2 regions of the Halomonas sp. LC1 genome follow, and region 1 is predicted to be linked to the other one. Evidence: riboswitches for the same ligand, from Rfam matches in the RefSeq annotation. Region 1 holds a riboswitch; the other holds the start of a gene.
What was found. A riboswitch is a leader RNA that binds a small molecule or an ion and turns the genes downstream of it on or off. The one in region 1 is predicted to bind thiamine pyrophosphate.
Positions count from the first base shown of each region.

Region 1 (11,272 bases):
ACGCTACCGCCGGTTTACAAAGAGCGGCTGATGGCCCTCTCGGATCAGCGCATTAGCAAAGAGGGCGTGGTGATTATTAAAGCCCAGAGCTACCGCACCCTGGAGTTGAATAAAGAGGATGCCTTGAACCGCCTGCAGGCGCTGATCAAGAGCGTAGCCAAACAGCCTAAAACGCGCCGTCCCACCAAACCCACGAAAGGCTCTCAGCGCCGCCGGGTCGATCACAAAACCCGCAAAGGCAAAATTAAGTCGCTGCGTGGTAAAGTGCCGGTGAGCTAGCGCTGCACGCGCCGCTTTTCTCTCTACCTGACACAGTGACCTTGATGCCAACGACACCCCGTCCGCTTTCGCCCTGTATCCACGTTTGCCAAATCGTGCCAAGCACCCAGATGTGCAAAGGGTGCGGACGTACGCTGGATGAAATTGCCTGCTGGGGAAGCATGACCGAGGCCGAGAAGGCCCCGGTATGGAAACGTATCGAACAAGCGGGCTATGTCGAGCGGCAGTCCGATGATGCCGCCCCAGAGTGAACGCTTGGGATCGCTCAACGCTCTTCGTCGTGGCGGTCGCTCAAGATATGGTGAAGTTCACCACAGGCCACCATCGGGTCATCGCAGTTGATGACGATGTTCGACTCCGCCAGCACGTAGCTGCGTCCGGTAATGGTGTTTTCTACTACTTGGTAAGCGCCTTCTTGATGCGTACCGGTAAAGGTACCGATGAAACCGGTCTCCCGCAGCGATATCGTTTCTAACTTGTCGCCCAGCTTTAACCGCCCTTCGTAATTCATCAATGCCAGCCGTGCCGACGTACCGGTGCCCGTCGTACTGCGACAAATCACGCCCGGGTGAACATACGTCGTGGAGCGAGAGCGGATATAGCCTTCCGCCACCGGCTCTTCTGGCCCCATGAAGTGCAAAAACGGCAGCGGCCCCACATCCCCGAGGGTGTAGTGGGAGAAGCCGCGCTGCGCCTGAATCGCCTCGACGATTTTGTGAGCGCACGCCGCCAGCGCCTGCTCTTCATCACGCACCAGTTTGAAGCCCAGCGCCTCGGCATCGACCAGGGCGTAAAAGCCGCCGCTGTAAGCGACCGAGTAAGTCACTTCACCGATCCCCGGGACTTGGATGGTGTCGCGGTAGGTGTCGATATAGCTGGGCAAGCCTTCGCAAGTCACGGATTCCACCACGCCGTTATGCACCCGCGCTTCGATTTGCACCAAGCCCGCCGGGGCTTCCAGCTTGAAGCGCTGAATCCCCTCCTGCTTGGGCACGATACCGGTCTCGAGCACGGCCGTCGCCGTACACAGCGTGTTCGAGCCCGAGTAAATTGGGTAACCCATCACTTCCATGATGATGTACCCGGCAACTGCTTCTGGGTCGGTGGCGGGCACCAATAGATCCACCGACATTTCGGGAATGCCGTAAGGTTCTTCCAGTAGCAAACGGCGCAGCCCATCCGCGTCGTCACGCAGGTACTCCATCTGCTGGCGAACCGTGGCACCGGGCAACGTATCAATACCGCCAGTGACGATGCGGCTCACATCGCCCCCGGCATGTGTGTCCAACAATTGAATCGTATGAAGGTTTTTCACTCACCCGGCTCCTAGGCAGTGGTAATGGCAAACGGTGCACCGTGGGTGTCCCACTGAGCATCGGGGACAATAACGATTTTCCCCAGGTAGTTGCTGCCCCGGTTCACGAAATAGCGCTCGGCCTGATGTAATGCCGAGAGTTTGAACGCGCCGTGCAGCACCGGCTTTAGCTCACCGCTACGAATCCAGGCGATTAGCTGCTCTGCCTCCTCGCGAGTGCCGTGGGAGACCCCGAATATCTGCACCTGATACAGGTAAATGCGGGTCCACATGATTTCGCTAAGATTGCCACCGCTAGCACCGGCAATGGAGAGCCGGGGATACGTGGTGCGGCGCTGCATATCGCCAATCATGGTATCGATGAACAGGTCGGTCATCTCGCCACCCACGAGATCCATCACGGCATCGATGGCTTGCCCCTTGGTTTCCGCCAACACACGCTCGACAAACGTCGGTAAGTCACCCCGATCGATCACCGCTTCTGCGCCCAGCGAGCGCAGCGCGTCGGCTTTATCGAGCTGACTGACGGCGTAGGGAATCGCGCCGACGATGCGGCAGAGTTGAATCAATGCCGTGCCGACCCCTCCGCTGGCACCGCTGACCAGCACGCGCTCGCCCGCCTGGACGTTAGCGGCGGTCATCATGTGATAGGCCGTTTGATAGGAGCACATGCCCATGGCCGCCAGCTCCGCATCGTGCAATTCGGGGTTGGCCACGTGGTGGAACTGATCGGCAGGCACCGCCACGTACTCGGCGTAGCCGCCATCGGCACCGTGGCCATAGTAGTCCGGCGTCAGGTTGATGTCGCGACGCTCATCGGCGTATAGGTTGAAATCCAGCAGACCGCGCTCGCCGATGCGCTGGGCGTCAACGCCCTCCCCCACGGCGACGATCCGCCCAGCCACGTCTGCCCCCTGTATGCGAGGGAACGTCAGCGTTGGGGAGCCGCCCATGGCAAACGAAGTGACGTCCTCTTTCCCTTTGGTGGGGTATAGCCCTTCGCGTGCTTTGCGGTCGGTGTTGTTTTTCGCCGTGGCCGTGACCTGCACCAACACCTGGCCGGGGCCAGGTTGTGGCGTGGGCACGTCTTGGCGGTACTGCAGAACGTCTACATCACCGTGGCCGGTCAAAAGCATCGCCGACATCGTGGCCGGTATCGCCGCGCTGTTATCCGTATGGGCCATGGGTGGGCTCCTTATTCAGTGCATATGCCGCGACAATAACAAACGCCGGGCAAGGTTCAAGGGACTAGCCGAAGACCGGCACACCGATGAGCACCGGGTGTAAGTAGAAGGCAAACAGGGCATACGCCACTACGCCGATCGCCACCGTGGCCAGCGTAGCCGCCAGCGAGGTCGTTGCCGGTGCAGCGGGCTGTTGACGGCTACGCTGTTTCGCGGCTTTAAACGCCAAGATTGCCCAGACGAGAAACGCAGCAAAGAAGAGCACATCGCCCAGTCGGCCATTCACAAGCAGGTGCGAAAACGCCCAAATCTTGACGGCCAGCATCATCGGATGGCCCAGTTTGGCTTTGATCGCATTGCCCGGCACATACGCCGCCACCAGCATGATAAAGGCGGGCAGCATCAGTAGCGCTACTGCATGGCGTAAGCCCATCGGCGGAAACCATAGGTGGATAGGGTCGAGGCGCGTTTGACCGTAGCCATATATGGCGATGGCAAGGCCAATGAGGGCCACCACGGAGTAAGCCAGCTTCCACGTGCTCTGGCCACGGTTAGCGATCTGCTGCTGTCGCCAGGATTCCGCAAAGATACGTACCGAGTGCCCGCCTAAAAAGATCAGCAGGCCTAAGATCATGAGGGTCATGGTGGTCACTCTCCGGTGAGTTGCAAGTCGTTGGTCGAGTGGGAGCATGCCACACTCCTTGGCAAACCACATGGCGCGGCGTCAACTTTTCGCCAATAGTGATGGAGAGCAAAACCCGTCAAGCTAGACGACTGACTGTGCCTCTGCCCTCGCCAAGGATCGGTATGCTTCACTTCCCCTCGACGTACCATCGCCGTCTCACCTGGACCTATTTTGGGCTGTTCATTGCCATTGGCATGACCGGCGGCCTGCTTGGCCCGGCCCTGCCGCACCTGGCCGAGGTCAGCGGTGCCTCCATGAGCCAGATCGCCGTGCTGTTTACCGCACGCGCCGTGGGCAACATGAGCGGCGCGATGGTCACCGGGCTGCTCATGGACCGCTTCAACGGCCACCGCGTGCTGGTGATGATGGGCGTGCTGGCGGTAGCTGGGCTAGCCGTGGCTCCGCTTAGCCCGCTTTTGCTGCTGTTGACGCTTCTATTCATGCTGCTGGGGTTTGCGGAGGTATCGCTCAACGCGGGAGGCAACACGCTGCTGCTATGGCTGCATCGAGATGCGGCAGGCCCCAACGTGAGCGCCCTGCACTTCTGCTTTAGTTTCGGCAACATGCTGACGCCGCTGATCATGATTGCCGCGCTATCGCTCACCGGGCAGTTCCATCTCACGTTTTGGATCGTTGCGGCTAGCGTGGCGGTCATGTTGTGGCCGCTGTCCCGCTTCGTCAGCCCGACCATGCCCACCGTCGACCCTCATCCCGACACCGCGGCCGCCCTCAAGCACCGAGACCCGCTGCTGCTGGGGCTATTCATGCTGCTGTTTTCCGTTTATGTGGGCATCGAGATTACGTTCGCCGGTTGGGTTACCGCGTATGGCACGCTCTCTGGGTTGAGCACCGAGCAGGCGGCGCTGCTGGCAACGCTGTTTTGGCTGGCGCTATCGGCAGGGCGTCTGCTGGCGATTCCGCTGCTGCGCGTTTGCTCACCTTGGCAGGTGCTTGCCGGCTGCTTGGCGCTGGGGTTGAGCGCGGCGGCAGGGCTGCACGCCAACGCGCTGCCGCTTAGCGTCGGCGCGCTGCTGTTTGGCCTATCCGCCTCGGCTTTCTTCCCCACGCTGTTTGCGCTGTGCAACCAGTCGATCGTCATGCGAGGACGCACCACCGGCGCCATCTTCACCGCTGCGGGCAGCGGTGCGCTGGTCATCCCGTCACTGACCGGCCCACTGTTGGATATGGCGGGGGCCCAGGCGTTTCCCATTCTACTGGCCACGCTTTGGCTACTGATTGCACTGGGGCTGATGCTGCTGGCGTACCGTCTGCGGCAGTTGACGGCTCGGCAAGGGCTTTAAAACCAGTCTTTCCGTTTGAACAGCCAAATGAGAATCCCACCAATTCCGAGCATGGCGCCCCAAACGAAAAAGTAGCCGTACTGATAGCTCAGTTCAGGCATGTACTCGAAATTCATGCCGTAAATACCGGCGATAAACGTCAACGGAACGAAAATAGCGGTAATCACCGTCAATACGCGCATGGTGATGTTCAGCTGGTGAGACGAAATGGAGATATAGCCATCGACCAAATCACCACAAATGTCGTAGTACATCTGCGTCAGCGTATAGAGTCGCTCGAAACGCTCTTCGACATCGGTAATGGCATGCAGCGTTTCGCTTTCGCCTCGGGGTAAATGCGCGTAATCATACGCCGTCAGCTCTTGTGTGATGCCTTTGTGGTAGCTGAAGATGCGGCGCATTTTGACCAGACGAGAACGATAAGTGGTGATTTTACGCATCAACACATCGTTGCCGTTCTCCAGCAGCTCATCTTCGAGATCGCTCAACTCCGTCTCGAACTCCAGCAAGCTGTCGATGTAAAAGCCCGCAGAGGTATACATCACTCTTAACGCGACCTGCTCGGGCGATTGGGCCAGCAGGGCTTTGCCGTGCTCATTGAATAAACGCTCGATACTGAGCGCCTCGCCGGGGTGCAGCGTGACCAGAAAACGCTCGCCAACAAAGAAACAGACCTGCTGGGGCACGAAATTGAGCTGGGCATCGAACGACGAAATACCGCGATAGATGATCAGCGTGTGATTGTCGAACTCTTCGATCTTTGGGGGGTGGCGCTCTTTATGAGCATCTTGGATCGCCATGGGGTGGCAATCGAAACGCTCTAGCACGTCACGCTCCTGCGTTTCGCTCTCGCCTTTCATATCGACCCACAGATGTGCCGTGGGCATGCGTTTCCACTCGTCCATCAGGCTCAAATCGCCCTCACGCACATCGCCTTCTGGGGTGGTCAATAAACAACGAATCATACGCGTCCCTGGGTTCGTTAAAGAGGGTTGGGGGTATCCGCCGGACGCGCCAACGCGACACGCGCTTTACCTGCGCGTTTGGCGTTATACATGGCGTCGTCGGCACGTTTCAGCAGCTCCTGTGGCGTCTCAGCCGCGTTGGGCACGAACAGCGCCACGCCAATGCTGGTGCTCACTCGCAGCGTGGCACTCCCCACGTGTAGCGGCTCTTCGATCACCTGAATCAGCTTGTTTGCCAACGGTTCAAGAGCCTCGGTAGTCACCCCTTCGAGCAGTACGACGAACTCATCTCCCGCCCAACGGGCAATGAAGTCCGTCTCGCGGACGGCGTTCTGAAGGCGCTGCGCGACCTCACGCAGCAGCTCATCGCCCATGCCGTGGCCGTGCTGGTCGTTGATGCGCTTGAACCCGTCGAGGTCCAGAAACAGCACGACAAGCGGCGCCAGGGTACGACGTACCCGCGCCATCGCTTCGGGAAGCCGCTCATCCAGTGCGCGACGATTGGGCAAGCGCGTCAGTACGTCCTCTCGGGCCTGCTGGTCACGCAGACGCTCAAGCTGCTGGCGTTCGGTAATGTCGTGGATGAAGACGCTGCGGCGCGGGCGGCCATTCACTTCAAAGCTCTTTAGCCGCACCTCGACCGGCAAGCGAACCCCGTCTCGTCGTATGGCGTCGCAGGTCAAGGGCATCGCGGCGTCGTCACAGGTCAGCCCCTGTGGGAACATGAGCGAGGTGAGTGGGCGCGTCAACGCGTCTTTGCGGCTCCAGCCGAACATGCTTTCGGCGGCCCGGTTCCAGTCCAACACGCGCCCCTGCGCATCGATGCTCAGGTAGGCGTCGTAGGCAGACTCGATCACCAAATTGAGCTCACGCGTGCGCTGCTCAATACGCTGTTCAAGACTTTGATGAAGCGCCGTGAGCGACTGCTGAGTGGCGGCGCGAATTTTCTGCTCGTTGATGAGCCGCTCGCGCAGATGAATTTCGCCGATCACGATATCGGCCAAATCCTGCATCGCAGCTTGTTCCTGAGGAGTCAACTGGCGCGGCTGCGTATCCATCGCACACAGCGATCCAAGCACTAGACCATGGGAGTTGCGCAACGGTATCCCGGCATAAAAACGGATGCCGCCGGGTTTCGTCACGATGGGATTGGTAGCGAAGCGCTCGTCACTCTGAGCGTCTTCGACCACCAGCGGTTCGTCCTCCAGCACGGTATAGGCGCAAAACGCCATGTCCCGGGGGCTCTCGGAGAACTCCATGCCTACTTGCGACTTGAACCACTGACGGTCGGTATCGATCAAGCTGATGGTGGACTTAGGAACGCCGAGCAGCACGGTGACCAACCGCGTGATGCGATCGAAAACGGGCTCGTTCGGCGTATCCAGCAGGGCCAGCTCGTTAAGCGCAGCCAAACGGGCGGTTTCGTTAGGGGGTAACAGGTGGCTCATGGCGATCACACCTAAGTGGTCATCAGTCCCCTAACAGCATACCGTGAAACGGAATTTTCTGCTCAACGCCCCACTTAACGCACGGCGATACGCCGCGGGGTCAACCCGGCCCACACCACGCTCACCACCGTGGAGAGCAGCAGCGCCCCCACGAACGGCCCCAGTGTCGGTACGCTACCGGGGAACGTCGCGGCCAATACTCCCGCGCTGACGCTACCTTGACTCAGCCAGCCAGGCAGCACGGCGCCTACTAGCCCCGCTAGCCCACCGCTGATCGCAGCCGTCGGTGTCATTCGTTGCCACAAGCCCAGCAGCACCGGCACCACGATCGCTGCACACAGCAGGTCGGCAATCAAAAACAGCCGCAGCACCGACAGCCCCTGTAAAGCAATCACGATCACGGGCAGCATGATGGCCACGGTGAGCCAGCGCGCTTTGTTGAGGGCCTCGGGCCGGTGGCCGCTGGCCCACAGTGACGCAATACCGTTTTGTAAAGTGTCGACGCTCGAGGTGACCAGCGTGACGGCCAGGACCAGGGATGGCAGCGTGATCCATACCGGGGCATCGCTAAGCAGCGCAAAAAACGGCATGGGCGGCTCGCCGAAGCTGACCCCGCTCATCGCTGCCATGATGCCAACACCACCGATCACCATGACGACCAGAACGGTCAGGCCGCCGCCCAGCCAGGCACCGCGCCCCAGGCTCGCGTCGTCTTGGGCCGCCCACACCCGCTGCCAATAGCCTTGGTGAAACAAGTTCGCTGCTGTCACGGCGATCACCAGCGTCAACGCGACGCTGAGCGAGCTACCGATGGGGAGCGACGGGAATTGTGCGTCACTCGGCATATTGGGTAGTCGCCAGAGCGTTACGCTGGCGACGGCGAGCAGCAGTGCCAAAAGCAGCCACGCTTGCCAGCGGTCGGTGGCGAGACTTGCCCGGAGCCCTCCCATCACGGTGTAGACCAGCGTGGTGAGCGCCACCCCGATGATGACCACGGCAGGAGGCACGTCGGAGAGTAGCGCGGTAATCGCCCCGATGGCGGTGAGTTCAGCAGCCAGGAAGCAGCCCATGTAAGCCACGGAAACGAGCGCGACGAAGCGGCGCACGCCCGTGCCGTAGCACGTATCAGCAAACTCGGCGATGCTGCGCCCTTCCGGCAGCGCTTGGCGTATTTTGGGGCCATAAAGGCCCAGCACGATGAAAGGCAGCGCCGAGCCAAGCGCATAGCCCAGGAGCGCCACGGGGCCCACGAACGCGCCAATTTCCGGGGGCGCAAACAGAATCCACGCCCCCATACCCGAGGCCAAAAAGGAGAGCCCCAAGGTAGACGCGGTTTGAGAATTGCGGGCGGTGACATAGTCATCCAACGAACCGCCACCAAAGCGGGCCCGAAGGCCCAAAAAAGCAAAGCAGCACAACGCTGCGCCTAATACGAGAGACGTTAGGTAAGGCATGTCGCGCTTCCTCCGCCGGTACGAACCGGATCAGGTTCCAGGGTCTGCGTTACGCGCATTCTCAGCCCCGATGGGGCTCCCCTGGCGACAGTGAATGGAGGCGACATCCTCAATCAAACTAGCGCATTAGTAAAGTCTCAGGTGGTCTGCCGAGCACTCTCCTCCGGCTGTTTGGGGACGCGCCCCATCGTATAGAACTCGGCGTTGGGCGGCGTTCCCGCCAGCGTCACCAAGCGGTTGGACATGCCGAAAAAGGCCGCAATGGCACCAATGTCCCAACAGTCGTCCAAGGTAAACCCAACGGTTTCCAGGCGCATTTGCCACTCGGTTGAAAACTCCCCCAGCTCGATGGCGCTATGCAGCGCAAAATCGAGCATCAACCGATGACGCTCGCTGAGTCCCGCCACGCGATAATTAATGGCGATATTGTCCGCCAGCAAAGGGTCTTTACTATAAATACGCACCAGCGCGCCATGGGCGACAACGCAGTACAAACAGCGATTACGGGCACTGGTGGCCACGACGATCATCTCTTTTTCCGCTTTCGTCAGCGTATCGGACGCCCGGTCCATCAACGCATCGTGATAGGCAAAAAAAGCACGGAACTCCTGGGGACGATGCGCGAGCATGAGAAATACGTTGGGTACGAAGCCCGCTTTTTCCTGCACCGCTAACATGGCTTCCCGGATATCCTCGGGAACTTCTTCTAGCGTCTCAGGAAGTGTAAATCGACTTATCGAGACAGACATACGCACTCCTGTTTTTTGTAACGTGGCGCCTAACTGCTGAATGGCGTTTACTCGTAACAAATTGCTAACTAAAGAGTCTTTCAATACGCCTTAACGCTCGCCATACTCTTAATGATTTAATGTCATAAGAGCCGTACGCTATTAGCCAAGCGGTGTACTAACAGGGAAACCACCATGTCATACTCCGAAGCAAAAGAGCACACGCCAGGGCGTTTGCATGAACTGTTCGCCGACCCTTACCGTGCGTTCGAAAACGATACGGATGAGCGTCAGTTGCATATCCGCGTCATGCTTCACACCCTGCTGGCCCGCCCCATGAAGCGAGGTCAGGTAACGCTTCGTGTGATTCACGGCTGGGAGAACGGTGGCTTCGAACCCGCCGACCTGCAGCACGCCGACTTTACCCTGCACAGCCTGACAGATTTCGATGCCGCCGTGACGCGCTTCGCTACGGCTGCCGAGAAAAACGCACCGTTGCCCGCAGATCAAACCGCCATCCTGGCCGAGCCGCTAGCCGACGCCATTGCCGATGCCGAAGCAGATGGCAACGCACTGACCGACGACATCCGCGAAACGCCGGCCCGTTGGCCCGCGTTCGAAGGTGGGCTCGCCCTCTACACGCTGTTCAAGATGTACCACCGCTTGGTTTACGGCGAAGATGACACCTACCGCTGCTCCCAGTGCGACACCCCCCACGGCCCTCGCGAGATCCATGAGTTTCATTTGGAGGAGGGCGAGTTTGCGCTGCTGGTGCCCATCAGCGAGGAGCAGGACGCGCCTTATTTGCTAGTCCTTCACGAAAGTCAGCTGGGTCCCATCGCCCAACTGCTCTCGGAAAGCCTGCCGCTGTTCGAACGTTATTGAGCTGCGCGCCTCCTCGGCCGAGGAGGCGCTTTACTGCGCCCAGGGCGCGCTATAGCGAAATCGTGCTGTTGATACCGCTTGAGACGTTTTCCGGCTCGAACCAGCGGGCAGTGACCGTTTTGGTTTGGGTCCAGAAGGCAATCGCCTGCTTACCGTTGGGCCCCAAGTCACCCAGTTTCGAGGCCCGAGAGCCGGTAAAGCTGAAATAAGCCACCGGCACTGGAATCGGCACGTTGATACCGATTTGGCCCACGTCGATGTCGGTCTCGAAGCGCCGTGCTACCCAGCCCGAGTTGGTGAAGATCGAGGTGCCGTTGCCATTTGGGTTGGCATTAATGAACGCGATGGCGTCGTCCAGCGTCTCGACGTTGACAACGCACAGCACCGGGCCAAAAATTTCCTCGCGATAGATCGTCATGTCTGCCGTCACATCGGAAAACAGAGTCGGTCCGACGAAGTTACCATCCGGGTAGCCGTCGACCGTGTAGCCGCGACCATCCACCAGCAGCGTGGCGCCCTCTGCTTCGCCTGCGCTAATCAAGCGCTCGACGCGGGCCTTGGCCTGTGGCGATACCAGCGGCCCTAGGTCCGCTTCACGCTGAGTACCCGGCCCCACGGTCATACTGCGCGCACCGGCTTCGATATCTTTGATCCACTCGCGCGCCTCTCCCACCAGCACGACCACCGAGTTCGCCATGCAGCGCTGACCGGCGGCACCAAAAGCAGAGCCCAGCAGGCTATCGATGGCTTGACTACGGTTGGCATCCGGCATGACGACACAGTGGTTTTTTGCGCCCATCATGGCCTGCATGCGCTTGCCTGCGGCGGCAGCGCGGTTGTACAGCAGTGACCCCACATGGGTCGAACCGATGAACGACAGTGCCTTGATATCCTGATGGTCGGCAATTTGGTTAGCGACATCCGGCCCACCGTGGACCACGTTCAAAACCCCGGCAGGAATACCTGCTTCGTGCGCCAGCTCTACGAGCCGCATGGTCGAGCTGGGGTCCTGCTCGGAGGGCTTCAAC
Region 1 is NZ_JASSPG010000002.1:446,982-458,253, reverse strand. It holds gene arfB (alternative ribosome rescue aminoacyl-tRNA hydrolase ArfB) at 1-279, shown strand, start outside; gene QIT27_RS04985 (DUF1289 domain-containing protein) at 324-530, shown strand; gene QIT27_RS04980 (proline racemase family protein) at 545-1,594, opposite strand; gene QIT27_RS04975 (alcohol dehydrogenase catalytic domain-containing protein) at 1,606-2,778, opposite strand; gene QIT27_RS04970 (NnrU family protein) at 2,843-3,421, opposite strand; gene QIT27_RS04965 (MFS transporter) at 3,586-4,764, shown strand; gene QIT27_RS04960 (magnesium transporter CorA family protein) at 4,761-5,729, opposite strand; gene QIT27_RS04955 (sensor domain-containing diguanylate cyclase) at 5,747-7,177, opposite strand; gene QIT27_RS04950 (sodium:solute symporter family transporter) at 7,252-8,631, opposite strand; TPP riboswitch at 8,621-8,724, opposite strand; gene QIT27_RS04945 (peroxidase-related enzyme) at 8,769-9,380, opposite strand; gene QIT27_RS04940 (hypothetical protein) at 9,555-10,244, shown strand; gene QIT27_RS04935 (CoA-acylating methylmalonate-semialdehyde dehydrogenase) at 10,294-11,272, opposite strand, start outside.

Region 2 (11,272 bases), on a different contig from region 1:
TCGACGACGAAAAGCGGTGTGCCCGACTGCTCGAATAGCGCTCGGTACGGATGCATCGCGGCCTCTCCCCCAGGTTCCCTTAAACTCGTAAGTTAAGCGCATAGGCCACAGCTGTCTATGCACATTGGCCGAGTGCCGCCAACGCACACTACACTGAAAGCGTCTGCTTGTTTTCTAACGACTTATGTAAGGACACTGACCATGCATCAACACGTCGAATGGGACGACCCCGGCAGCGCCAGCGTCGCCGCCTTCTTCAAAAACGACCCCGACCACACGCCCCCTTACCCCGGCGCTATACTCTCTGCCCGTTATCAAGGCCGTATCGTACGGGTCAAGGTCGAAGCCTACCGGGAAGAAGACGCCGTGAGCATCGGCAGCGTCGCCGCCATTCTCGACCAGCACGGCCACCGCTTTAAATCGCAACACAAGCTCACTGTCGGCGACATGGTCCGCCTACCTGACGACAAACGCGCCATGGAACGCTGGGAAGAGGATGAGGAGAAGGAGTAATCACCGTGCGGCGAACTACTTTTTAAAAATCGCAGATGACTATGCCTTCTCCAGTGAGTGTTCGCATCTCTCCACGCCACTACATCGTTCCCTTTAAGCAATATCAGCGGCAGCAGCAATGTTGCTGCTGAACCAGTCGAATGGGTGGCAGACCCAAGCCGAGTGAAAGCGCCGGAGATGAGGCGCGCAAGGGGTCTCTCGGAGGGAAACGTCCCAACGCGACTGATGGCGCCCACCAGCCCTCGCCTCTTCGTTTGCCCGCCCTTCTCCTCACTCGCTAGTGATAGCGTTGGGAAGAGCGCTTATTACGCAGCTCAAAGATTAGCGCGCTCACCGTTGTCAGCGCGCTGTGAGCGCGTAAAATATCCGCCACTTTTTTGGTTTTACCGAATGTTATGTTATAACTTATTTATCCGTTAGCGAGGTCGCTCGATGAGTGAGCACATGCATCGCCATAACAAGGAAGGTCCTTGTCATTTTTCGCTGATGTCGCTGTCGGCCCGTAAGCGGCTGGGATTGGTGGCACTGCCGCTGTTTGCGCTATGGGGCCTTGTGGTGTGGGCTGGCGCTGGCGGGTGGCCACTATGAGCGAACGTTCCTCTTCGCGCTTGCAGCTCCACGATCTGCACCTGGCGCAGGGTCGCCGCACGGTGCTCGAACATGTGGATGGCGATATCAAATCCGGCGCGATTACCGCACTCATCGGCGCGAATGGCGCCGGTAAGAGCACGCTGATTCAGGCCATCATGGGCGAACTCAGGCCTATTAGTGGCAAGGTGATATGCACGGTAGATAACGCCCGCCGCGCTTGGCTGCCTCAGCAGCTGGCGCTCGACCTGACCTTCCCGATGAGCGTGGAAGAGCTGGTGATGACCGGCAGCTGGCCTAGCCACGGGGCCATGAAAGGTTACTGTGCGGCCCACTACCGCAAAGGCCGTGACATCATGGCACGCCTGGGCATTTCTCACTTGGCCCACCGCCCGCTGGGCGAGCTGTCCGGGGGCCAGCGCCAGCGGGCGCTAATTGGCCGAACGTTGATGCAAGAGGCCGAGCTGCTGCTACTGGATGAGCCGTTTGCCAACGTGGACAGCGACACCGTCGATATTTTGATTCGTATTTTTCGCCAAATGGCCGATGAGGGCGTGACGATCATCATCGTGCTGCATGACATGGATCACCTGCGCCGCTTGGCCGACGAAGTGCTGATGCTAAGCGGTGGTCATGGCCGTTGGGTCGCGCCCAGCGCGCTGAACCAGCAGCACGCGCCTGCTCAAGTGGTGCCGTTTACCTTAGGAGGCCGCCATGCTGGCACTGCTTGATGCGTGGCTGATCGCGCCGTTCGATTACGGCTTTATGCGCCGTGCCGTGGTCGGCGGGCTAGCGCTTTCACTAGCCGCTCCGCCCCTTGGGGTGTTTTTGGTGCTGCGCGGCATGAGCCTGATTGGCGATGCCATGGCCCACGCGATCTTACCCGGCGTGGCGCTGGGCTTTTTGCTGGCGGGCTTTTCGCTGCCGGTGATGAGTGTCGGTGGCGTGCTGTTTGGGGTCATGGTGGCGTTGCTGGCGGGGGCGGTCTCGAAGATGGGCGGCCAGCGTGAAGATGCGGCCATGGCGAGCTTTTTTATCATTTCGTTGGCCGCCGGGGTCATGCTGATTTCCATGGGTGGCAGCAGTGTGGATCTTACCCACGTGCTGTTTGGCTCCATTTTGGCGATTAACTCCACGGCGCTGCTGCTGATCGCCTCGATCAGCACGCTGATCGTCATCACCCTGGCGGTTATTTTCCGCTCCTTGGTGGTGGAGTGTTTAGACCCGCTGTTTCTACGCGGCCAAAACCGCCGCAGCGGTTGGGTACATAGCGTCTTTTTAGGGCTGCTGGTGCTCAACTTGACGGCGGGCTTCCAAACCCTGGGCACGCTGATGGCCGTTGGCTTAATGATGCTGCCCGCTACGGCAGCGCGGTTTTGGAGCAAGCGGTTAGAGGGCTTGATGGGCATCGCCGTGGTGTTAGCGATGCTGGCCAGTACCGGCGGGCTGCTGCTGTCGTTCCATTTGGACACGCCATCTGGCCCGAGCATTATCTTACTGGCCGGGGGAGCGTACTTGTTCTCGGCGCTGTTTGGCCGCTACCACAGCTTAGCCGCGAAGTTACGGCGTAAAACCACGCCGCTGGCGATGGAGCAGTCGCACTAGCGGATGATCGTCTCACGTTTATTTCATCATCAGGAGCATGTTATGTCGCTTATCTCTTCATCGCGCTGGTTAGTCGGCGTCTCGGCCATGTTGGCACTGCCCGCGGCCATGGCGAACGAGCGGGTTCAGGTCGTCACCAGTTTCTCCATCTTGGCGGATATGGTCGAGAACGTCGGTGGAGAGCATGTGGACGTCAGCTCCCTGGTCGGCCCGAATGGCGATGCCCACGTTTACTCCCCGAGCCCTGGTGATGCCCGCGCGCTGGCCGGCGCCGATTTGGTGGTTTTCAATGGCCTGCTGTTCGAAGGCTGGATGGAGCGACTGATCGACTCCAGCGACTACCGCGGGGCGCTGGTGACGGCGACGGATGGCATCGCCCCACGTGCGTTCGCAGCGCATGACGAGCACGGGCATGGTGACCACGACGATCATGAAGCGCACGATGAACACGACCACGACGCGCACGCTCATGAGGCGCATCATGACAAGCATGGTGATGACGCGCATCACGACGAGCATGCAGAGGACGATCACAGCGAGCACGCCCATGGCGATGACGACCCTCATGCATGGCAAGATCTGCAGCAGGCGAGGGTCTACGTCACCAATATTCGTGATGGCCTGATCGAGGCCGATGGTGCCAACGCGCAGAGCTACCAAGCCAATGCCGAGCGCTACCTGGCAGAGCTGGATAGCGTTGATGCCGAGATTCGTGAGCTGCTCAGCGAGATTCCTGCGTCGGCCAGCGTGATCACCGGGCACGATTCGTTTGGCTACTTCTCCAGCGCCTACGGCGTAAATTTCCTCTCGCCGGTCGGCCTTTCGACCGAAGCGGATCCCAGCGGTGCCAGCATGGCCGCCCTGATCGATGTGATCGAGCAAGAGAACGTACAGGCGCTGTTTCACGAGAACATGACCAACCAGGCAATCATTACGCAGTTGGCAGAAGAGACTGGCCTTCCCATCGCCGGCACGCTGTACGCGGATGCGCTGGCCAGTGAAGGCGATGCCAACACCTACCTGGGCATGATGCGCCACAACGCCCAGGTGCTCCACGATGCTCTGGCAGCGCCGGGCCATAATGATCCTGGTCATGACGATGACGACCACGACCACGACCACGACCACGACGATCATGGTCATGATCACTGAGCCATGTCGTAAAGACGTGCCGTAAAGAATCGAATACCGCCTGCGCCAGGCGGTATTTTTTTGCGTTGCATTTTGTCGTGAGGATGGGGAGACTGGCTCCACCATGCGCCGCTAACGTTGTTTAAACCCCTGCAAAGAGCCACTACCATGCGCCTAAACGCCGACTTTAGCCACTTTGCCTGTGTCACGCCGGAGCAGTATCGCTGGGTCGCCTCGCCCAGCGCAGGCGTAGAACGAATGATGCTGGACCGCATTGGCGATGAGGTGGCCCGCGCCACGAGCCTGGTACGCTATGCGCCCAATAGTCAGTTCAGCCGCCACACCCACGGCGGCGGTGAAGAGATTCTCGTGCTCGAGGGCGTGTTTGCCGACGAACATGGCCGCTACCCGGCGGGCAGCTACCTGCGCAACCCCATCGGCACGGGCCATACGCCCCACATTGGCGATGAGGGCGCGCTGATTCTCGTGAAGCTCCACCAGTTCGATGAGAACGACCTGCTCCAACTCGCCATTCCCGCCCACCGTTTGCCCTGGCAGCCTGATCGTCGGCCCGGCATCACGTACAAAATGCTGCATACCTATCAAAGCGAGCGTATCAGCCTGGAGCGCTGGGAGCGTGACATCGTCACCGACTATCCTGCCCTACCGGGCGGATTAGAGCTGTTCGTGCTGGAAGGGTCGCTGTGCGATGCGGACACCGAGTACCCGGAAGGTAGCTGGTGCCGCTACCCGCCGGGGGCTGCGCCACGGCTTCGCGCAGGCCAGGCCGGGGTAATGATGTACGTCAAGCGCGGGCATCTGTCTGACGCTTCTGACGACTAGCGAGCTAGCCCAATAAACGGCAGCAGGGTGAGCAGAGCGATCATGAGCACCGCAACGATCACTAGCGTGACCTGCAGCGGGTGCGCCACGAAACGTCGCCACAACGTCGGCGCCTCATCGCGGGCCAACGCGTTTTCATGCGCTTTGCGCGCCTTTGCTTGCCGCTCGGCCTGATAGTGCGCCAGCACCGTTTCGGCATCGTCTCGCTGGGCAGGGTTGCGCAGCCAAATGGCATCGACTCCCAGGCGAAAAAAGCCCGCCTGGGTTTCGTACACATCGAAGCCATGCGCCTCCAGCAGCTGGCGAACCTCCATGGCCTCTTCGTCGGTCACGTGACGCAACCGAAACAGCAGATGCGCCATATCAATCGCCCATGGCGGCCATACGGTCTGCTTGAATCACTTCGATCCAGTAGCCGTCGGCGTCTTTGACGAAGATTACGTCCTTCATCTTGCCCTGGTCGGCGCGCTTGACGAAGGTCACGTCATGCTCATCGAACCACGCCTGCGCGGCTTCCAAATCCGGTACGCTAAAACAGATATGCCCGAAGCCCTGCGGCTCTGCATTGCCGTCATGGTAGGCAAAGTCCTGCTCGTTTTCGGTACCCCAGTTGTGGGTCAGCTCCAATAGACCTTTCTGACTAAAGGTCCACGCGGTCCGCGCTTGGGTCTCTTCCGGCACGCTATCACCGGCCTCTACGTTAGCCAGGAAGTAGAGCGAGAACTGCATCTCCTCGAAGTCCAAGCGCCGCAGTACCTGCATTCCAAACACCTTGGAGTAGAACGCCAGCGCGCGCTTGGGGTCTTTGACCCGCAGCATGGTGTGGTTCAAGCGAAAACCCTGTGTTTGCGGGGCGGCTGGGGCAACGCCTGGATGCTGTTCACCTTGATACGACATGAGACTCTCCTTATGGGGGGTGACGCTTTCGTGGATACGGTGCAAATTCTTTGACGAACGTAGTACTTTGTACAAGGCTTAGGCTGCTAAGCGCCCGCCATTTGACCATCGCTCCAGCGCATCGGTCATAACGTGCGATGGCGCGTTTAATGTCTAGTTATGAGGGCAAGGCGCTAGGAATTCCAGCCCGGCCCGAAGGAGTCTCTATGTCCCGTGATCGAAACGTACTGGGTGAGCCGCTCACGCCCTGCTGCCATGCCCCAAAAACCGGCTTCTACCGCGACGGTTTTTGTCGCGTTGGGCCTGACGATGTCGGCATCCATTCGGTGTGCGCCATGGTGACCGAGGAGTTTCTGGCTTTCTCCAAGGCTCAAGGTAACGACCTAGTGACCCCGCGCCCGGCCTTCGGCTTTCCCGGCTTGAAGCCCGGCGACCGCTGGTGCCTGTGCGCCCACCGCTGGGCCGAAGCAGCCCAAGTGGGGCTTGCACCACCGGTGATTCTCTCGGGCACGAACGAGCGCACGCTAGAGATCATCCCTCTGACCAAACTTCAGCAACACGCGCTGGATGCCGTGCACTGACCTCTCGGCACGCGCTCTGATCGAATGCGCCTGGAAAAACGATGCAGACCTTCTACACTTCTATCTCGACAGTTTTACAAATTCAACCGTGATGCCCTGCGAATGGCGTCAGATAGGAGAGCGTCATGACAGCCATCGATATGACCCTTGGCGATCGCCTGACTCTGAAGCAGCTGAGCCATGCGATTCAAAACGGCTTTTCCCCCATTGTCGAAGTCGAGTCCATGGACGGTATCTACAAGGTGCGCTTTCACCATGCCAACGGTGTATCGGACCTGAGCGACGCCGAAGGCCGCGTCAGTACCTTTTTGGGAACCGGTGAAATCCGTGACACCCTGGGCCAGCTCGGTCTGACCCACGGCGTGCTGACTTTCGCCGACCAGTGCGGCGATGAGATGATTGGCGTGTCGGGCCGTGCCATCACCCCTGATGAAATGCTTACCTACGGCACGCGCATCGCGTTTCGTTAAGTCTCTTCCGGCGGGGCTTTACAGCTCCGTCCAAGGCTAGGATAGTAGCCACCAACGACAGGGGCGCCGCCCAGCGGCTGAGAAGCACCCTTCGAACCTGAACCGGATAACGCCGGCGTAGGGAGTCGTGGTGCCTCTCACCACCTCCCTGGCCGGGAGGATACTATGGCCTACCCCCCGCTTGGCGATATGCTCGCCGCTCTGCGCGAAACCACGCCGCTCGTCCACTGCATGACCAATTACGTGGCCATGAACAGCACGGCCAACCTGCTGCTGGCCACGGGGGCATCGCCCGCGATGCTGCACGCCCCCGAAGAGGTCGCCGAATTTACCGCGCTGGCAGGTGCGCTTTCTATCAATATCGGCACGCTCTCTACGCCCTGGGCCGAATCGATGCAGCTGGCGGCTCGCACGGCCAACGCAAGCCAAACGCCGTGGGTGCTAGACCCAGTGGCGGTCGGGGCAACCGCCTTTCGCCAGCAGGTGTGCCAGGCGCTGCTGCCCCACTGGCCCAGCGTCATTCGCGCCAATGCCTCTGAAGTGATGGCGCTCACCGGCTTGGCAAGCCAAGGACGCGGAGTCGATGCAACGGCATCCACCGATGACGCCGCTCACGCAGCCATATCGCTCGCGCAACGGCAGCACTGCATCGTCGCCATGACCGGCGAGACCGACTTTTTGACCGACGGTACCCACCATTTCCGGCTGACCGGGGGCCACCCGTTGATGCCCCGTGTCACGACGCTGGGCTGTGGATTGAGTGCGCTGGTGGCCGGGTTCGTCGCCGCTAACCGCGAGCACCCGCTGACGGCAACGCTGGCCGCCCTGGCGTGCTTTAGCATCGCCGGGCATCGTGCTGGCCAACGGGCCGATGGGCCGGGCAGCTTTCAGGTTGCCCTCTTGGATGCTCTGTACCAGCTCACCCCGGATGATCTCTCGTCGCTCAGCCAGGTGGAGGCGCTCCATGCAGTGTGATCTCTCGCTCTATCTAGTCACCGATGCCATCCTGTGCGCGGACGCTGGCCTTGAGGCGACGGTGGAGGCCGCCGTCAAAGGCGGTGTCACCGTGGTACAGCTGCGCGACAAACACGCCAGCGACGCGGCGATGGTCGCCCAAGCCAAGCGGCTCAAAGCGCTGCTGGAGGGCACCAGCGTGCCGCTGATCATCAACGACCGGCTAGCCGTGGCCATCGCCAGCGGCGCCGATGGCCTGCACGTGGGGCAAAGCGATACCGCCGTACAAGAGGCGCGTGAGGTGCTGGGACCGCACGCCATTTTGGGGCTGTCGATCAACACCGTCGCGCAGCTTCGTAACGCGCCCATCGCGCTGTTGGACTATGTCGGGCTAGGCCCCATTTTCGCCACCGCCAGCAAGCAGGATCACGCTCAGCCGATAGGCTTCGATGGTTTGGCCGAACTCGTCCGCGCCTGCCCGCTGCCCAACGTGGCGATCGGCGGCTTGAAGGCGCAGCACGCCGCCCAAGTCAGGGCCGCCGGTGCCAACGGTTTAGCGGTGATTTCCGCCATCTGCGGCCAGCCTGACCCTTATCAGGCGGCGCTGGCGTTTCGCGCCCCATGAGCCAGCTCGATCAGCTCGCCGCCTTCGTCAAAGTGGCCGAGCTCGGCAACTACACCCGTGCCGCCGAGGCCTTGGACCTCTCACGCACACGCGTCTCGCGGCAGGTCATGGCGCTGGAGGAGACGCTGGGCGCTCGCTTGATTCAGCGAACGACTCGGCGGCTGCATCTCACCGATGCCGGAGAGCGCTATCTGGCTCGCGCTCAAGCCATTCTGCTGGCCTTGGACGAGGCCGCTGCCGATGTCGGTAGCGGCACCAGCACCGTCAGTGGACGCCTGCGCATCAATGGTCCGATGAGTTTTGGTACCCGCTACCTTGCCCCACAGGTAGCGCACTTCATGCAGGCACACCCGGCGTTAGACGTACGCTTGGACCTGAACGACCGTCGCGTGGATTTGCTGGAAGAGGGCTACGATGTCGCGATTCGCATCGGCAGCCTGCCGGATTCCAGCCTGATCGCCAAGCGTCTGACCCGCTGCCAGCTGGTGCTGTGCGCGTCCCCCGGCTACTTGGCACAGCATGGCACCCCTCAGCGCATCGAGGATCTGACCCAGCACCACTGCCTGCGCTATCGCAGCGGGCAGAACAGCGGCGACTGGCGCTTCAATCAGCAGCACGTCAGCGTCACGGGGCCACTAGAGAGCAATAATGGCGACATGCTGACGTATGCCGCCGAAGCGGGGTTAGGCATTGCCCAGCAGCCCAGCTTTCTGATTCATGAGAGCATCCAACGGGGGCACTTGGTGCCGCTTCTGTTAGACCTTCCGCCGACCTACCTAGACATACACGCCATCTACCCCGCGCGGCGCTTTCTGCCCGCCAAGGTGACGCGCTTCATCGACCAGTTGGCCGATGCCTGGGGAGACCCACCGGTATGGGAACAGGGACTAGGATTGTCGCGCATTTCGCAACAGTGAAGTGCCAATCGGCGGGATTATCATCTCGCTCTGCTGACGTACAGTTGTCTCATCGCATCCACGGTGATGCACACACACAGCGAGAGAGAGAGCTATGACAACCTTAACGACCCCTGCTGCAACCCTCCATGCCACCGCCTTACTGCGCATTAGCCTGGGCGTGATGGCCCTGGCCCACGGCTTAATGAAAGTGTTCGTGTTTACGCTTCCTGGCACGGTGGGCTACTTCGAATCGCTCGGCCTGCCCGGTTTCATGGCTTACTTGACCATTGCGGCCGAAGTCGGCGGCGGCCTGGCTTTGGTACTGGGCCTATACACCCGCTGGGTGAGCCTTGCGCTAGTGCCGGTGCTGCTCGGCGCCGCCTGGGTACACCTGGGTAACGGCTGGGTATTCTCCAACCCCGGCGGCGGCTGGGAGTTCCCAGTGTTCTGGGCCGTGGCTCTCCTGGTACAGGCAGGCCTAGGCAGCGGTAGCCTCGTCATCAGCCGCCGACTGGCATGATCCAATGGCCTGCCGAGCCCCTCGTCTCGGCAGGCCAATCGACTGGAGTGCGTTCCATGTTACCGAGTCTCTTCATCTCCCACGGCTCTCCCATGCTGGCCCTCACCCCCACCCCTGCCCATCACTTCTTACGGGCACTGGGCCGCCACCTTCGCCCCAAAGCCGTTTTGGTGGTCTCTGCACATTGGGAGACGGACCACCTACAGGTCAGCCGCAGCGCCGCGCCTGCGACCCTCCATGATTTTGGCGGTTTTCCCGACGCGCTGTTTGCCGTGCAGTACCCAGCGCCCGGTGACCCCGCCTTGGCAAGCCGACTGGCCGAGCAACTAGGGGCCACAGAGGTGGAGCGCGGTCTGGATCATGGGGCCTGGGTGCCGCTGTCACTGATGTATCCTGACGCCGACGTACCAGTGGTATCGCTCTCACTACCCAGCCGCTGGGGAGCTGAGGCGTTGCTAACGTTAGGTGAACAGCTAGCGCCGCTGCGCCAAGAAGGGATACTGGTGATCGGTTCGGGCAGCTTGACCCATAACCTCTACGAGCTACAGCCTCAAGGTAGACAGGTGCCGACCTGGGTCGACCGTTTCGCCGAGTGGGTGCATGCACGGCTGCGAGAGGATGATCGCGACGCGCTCGTCCACTGGCAAAACGCGCCCGATGCCCAGCGCAATCACCCCACACCGGAGCACTTTCAGCCGCTGTTGGTGGCGATGGGGGCGGGCGGCCGCGCAACACAACGACACCATAGCGTCGAGCACGGCGTGCTAGCGATGGATGCCTATCAGTTTGCCTAACGTCTACGCCGTGGGGCGGCGTTTCAAGGTGGTGCGTCGGTCATGATAAGCAATGGCCAAACCGCTTAGCATAATCAGCGCACTGCCTACCCAGACCCAAAGGTCCGGCAATTCTCCCCAGAACCACCAGCCCAACAGCACCGCCCACAGCATGGCGGTGTAATCAAAGGGCGCGGCAATGGCGGCAGGCGCATAGCGAAAAGCCAAGGTAATAAACGCCGTCGCCCCCACTCCCAACACGCCCGATACCAAAAATCCGAGCCAATGCCATGGCTGTGGCGTTTGCCATACCCACGGCAGGCTCACCGCGGTGACTGCCAGCGGCACCATGGTCATATAGAACACCATCGCCCACAGATGCTCGTTGGCACCATAACGTCGCGCCGTCACCATCATCAGAGCATAGAACACCGCCGCTGCGAGAACGATCATCGCGCCCAGTTGAAACGCATCGCCGCCGGGACGCACGACGATCAGCACCCCCACAAAGCCTAAAAGCGACGCCACCAGCACCGGCGGGTCGATACGCTCACCCAGCAGCGGTACGGAGAGTAGCGTCACGAACAGCGGCGCTACGAAGGCAATCGCCGTGGCCTCGGCCAACGGCAGCAGGGTCAGGCCCCATACGAAACAGACCATCGTGGCGGTGTAAATCACCCCCCGCAGCAGATGCACGCCTGGACGCCGGGTACGCAGCTTGCGCAATCCGCCACTAAAATGAGCCAGTAGAGCAATCAACGGCAGCGATACCAAGGTGCGGAAAAAGATGATCTGTAGCGGGGAGTGCACGACGCCCAACCATTTGGACACTGCATCACCCAGGGCCAAAAACAGCACGCCTAAACACATGCA
Region 2 is NZ_JASSPG010000008.1:128,709-139,980, reverse strand. It holds gene QIT27_RS14150 (sensor domain-containing protein) at 1-56, opposite strand, end outside; gene QIT27_RS14145 (hypothetical protein) at 202-513, shown strand; gene QIT27_RS14140 (hypothetical protein) at 946-1,101, shown strand; gene QIT27_RS14135 (metal ABC transporter ATP-binding protein) at 1,098-1,832, shown strand; gene QIT27_RS14130 (metal ABC transporter permease) at 1,816-2,706, shown strand; gene QIT27_RS14125 (metal ABC transporter solute-binding protein, Zn/Mn family) at 2,749-3,858, shown strand; gene QIT27_RS14120 (cupin domain-containing protein) at 4,006-4,680, shown strand; gene QIT27_RS14115 (DUF6164 family protein) at 4,677-5,042, opposite strand; gene gloA (lactoylglutathione lyase) at 5,044-5,577, opposite strand; gene QIT27_RS14105 (DUF2237 family protein) at 5,784-6,158, shown strand; gene QIT27_RS14100 (hypothetical protein) at 6,284-6,628, shown strand; TPP riboswitch at 6,678-6,769, shown strand; gene thiM (hydroxyethylthiazole kinase) at 6,794-7,603, shown strand; gene thiE (thiamine phosphate synthase) at 7,593-8,207, shown strand; gene QIT27_RS14085 (LysR family transcriptional regulator) at 8,204-9,124, shown strand; gene QIT27_RS14080 (DoxX family protein) at 9,219-9,626, shown strand; gene QIT27_RS14075 (DODA-type extradiol aromatic ring-opening family dioxygenase) at 9,683-10,420, shown strand; gene QIT27_RS14070 (DMT family transporter) at 10,424-11,272, opposite strand, start outside.
Region 2: it holds a riboswitch for thiamine pyrophosphate, as region 1 does, so the genes downstream of both, thiM (hydroxyethylthiazole kinase) here and QIT27_RS04950 (sodium:solute symporter family transporter) in region 1, are expected to answer to the same signal.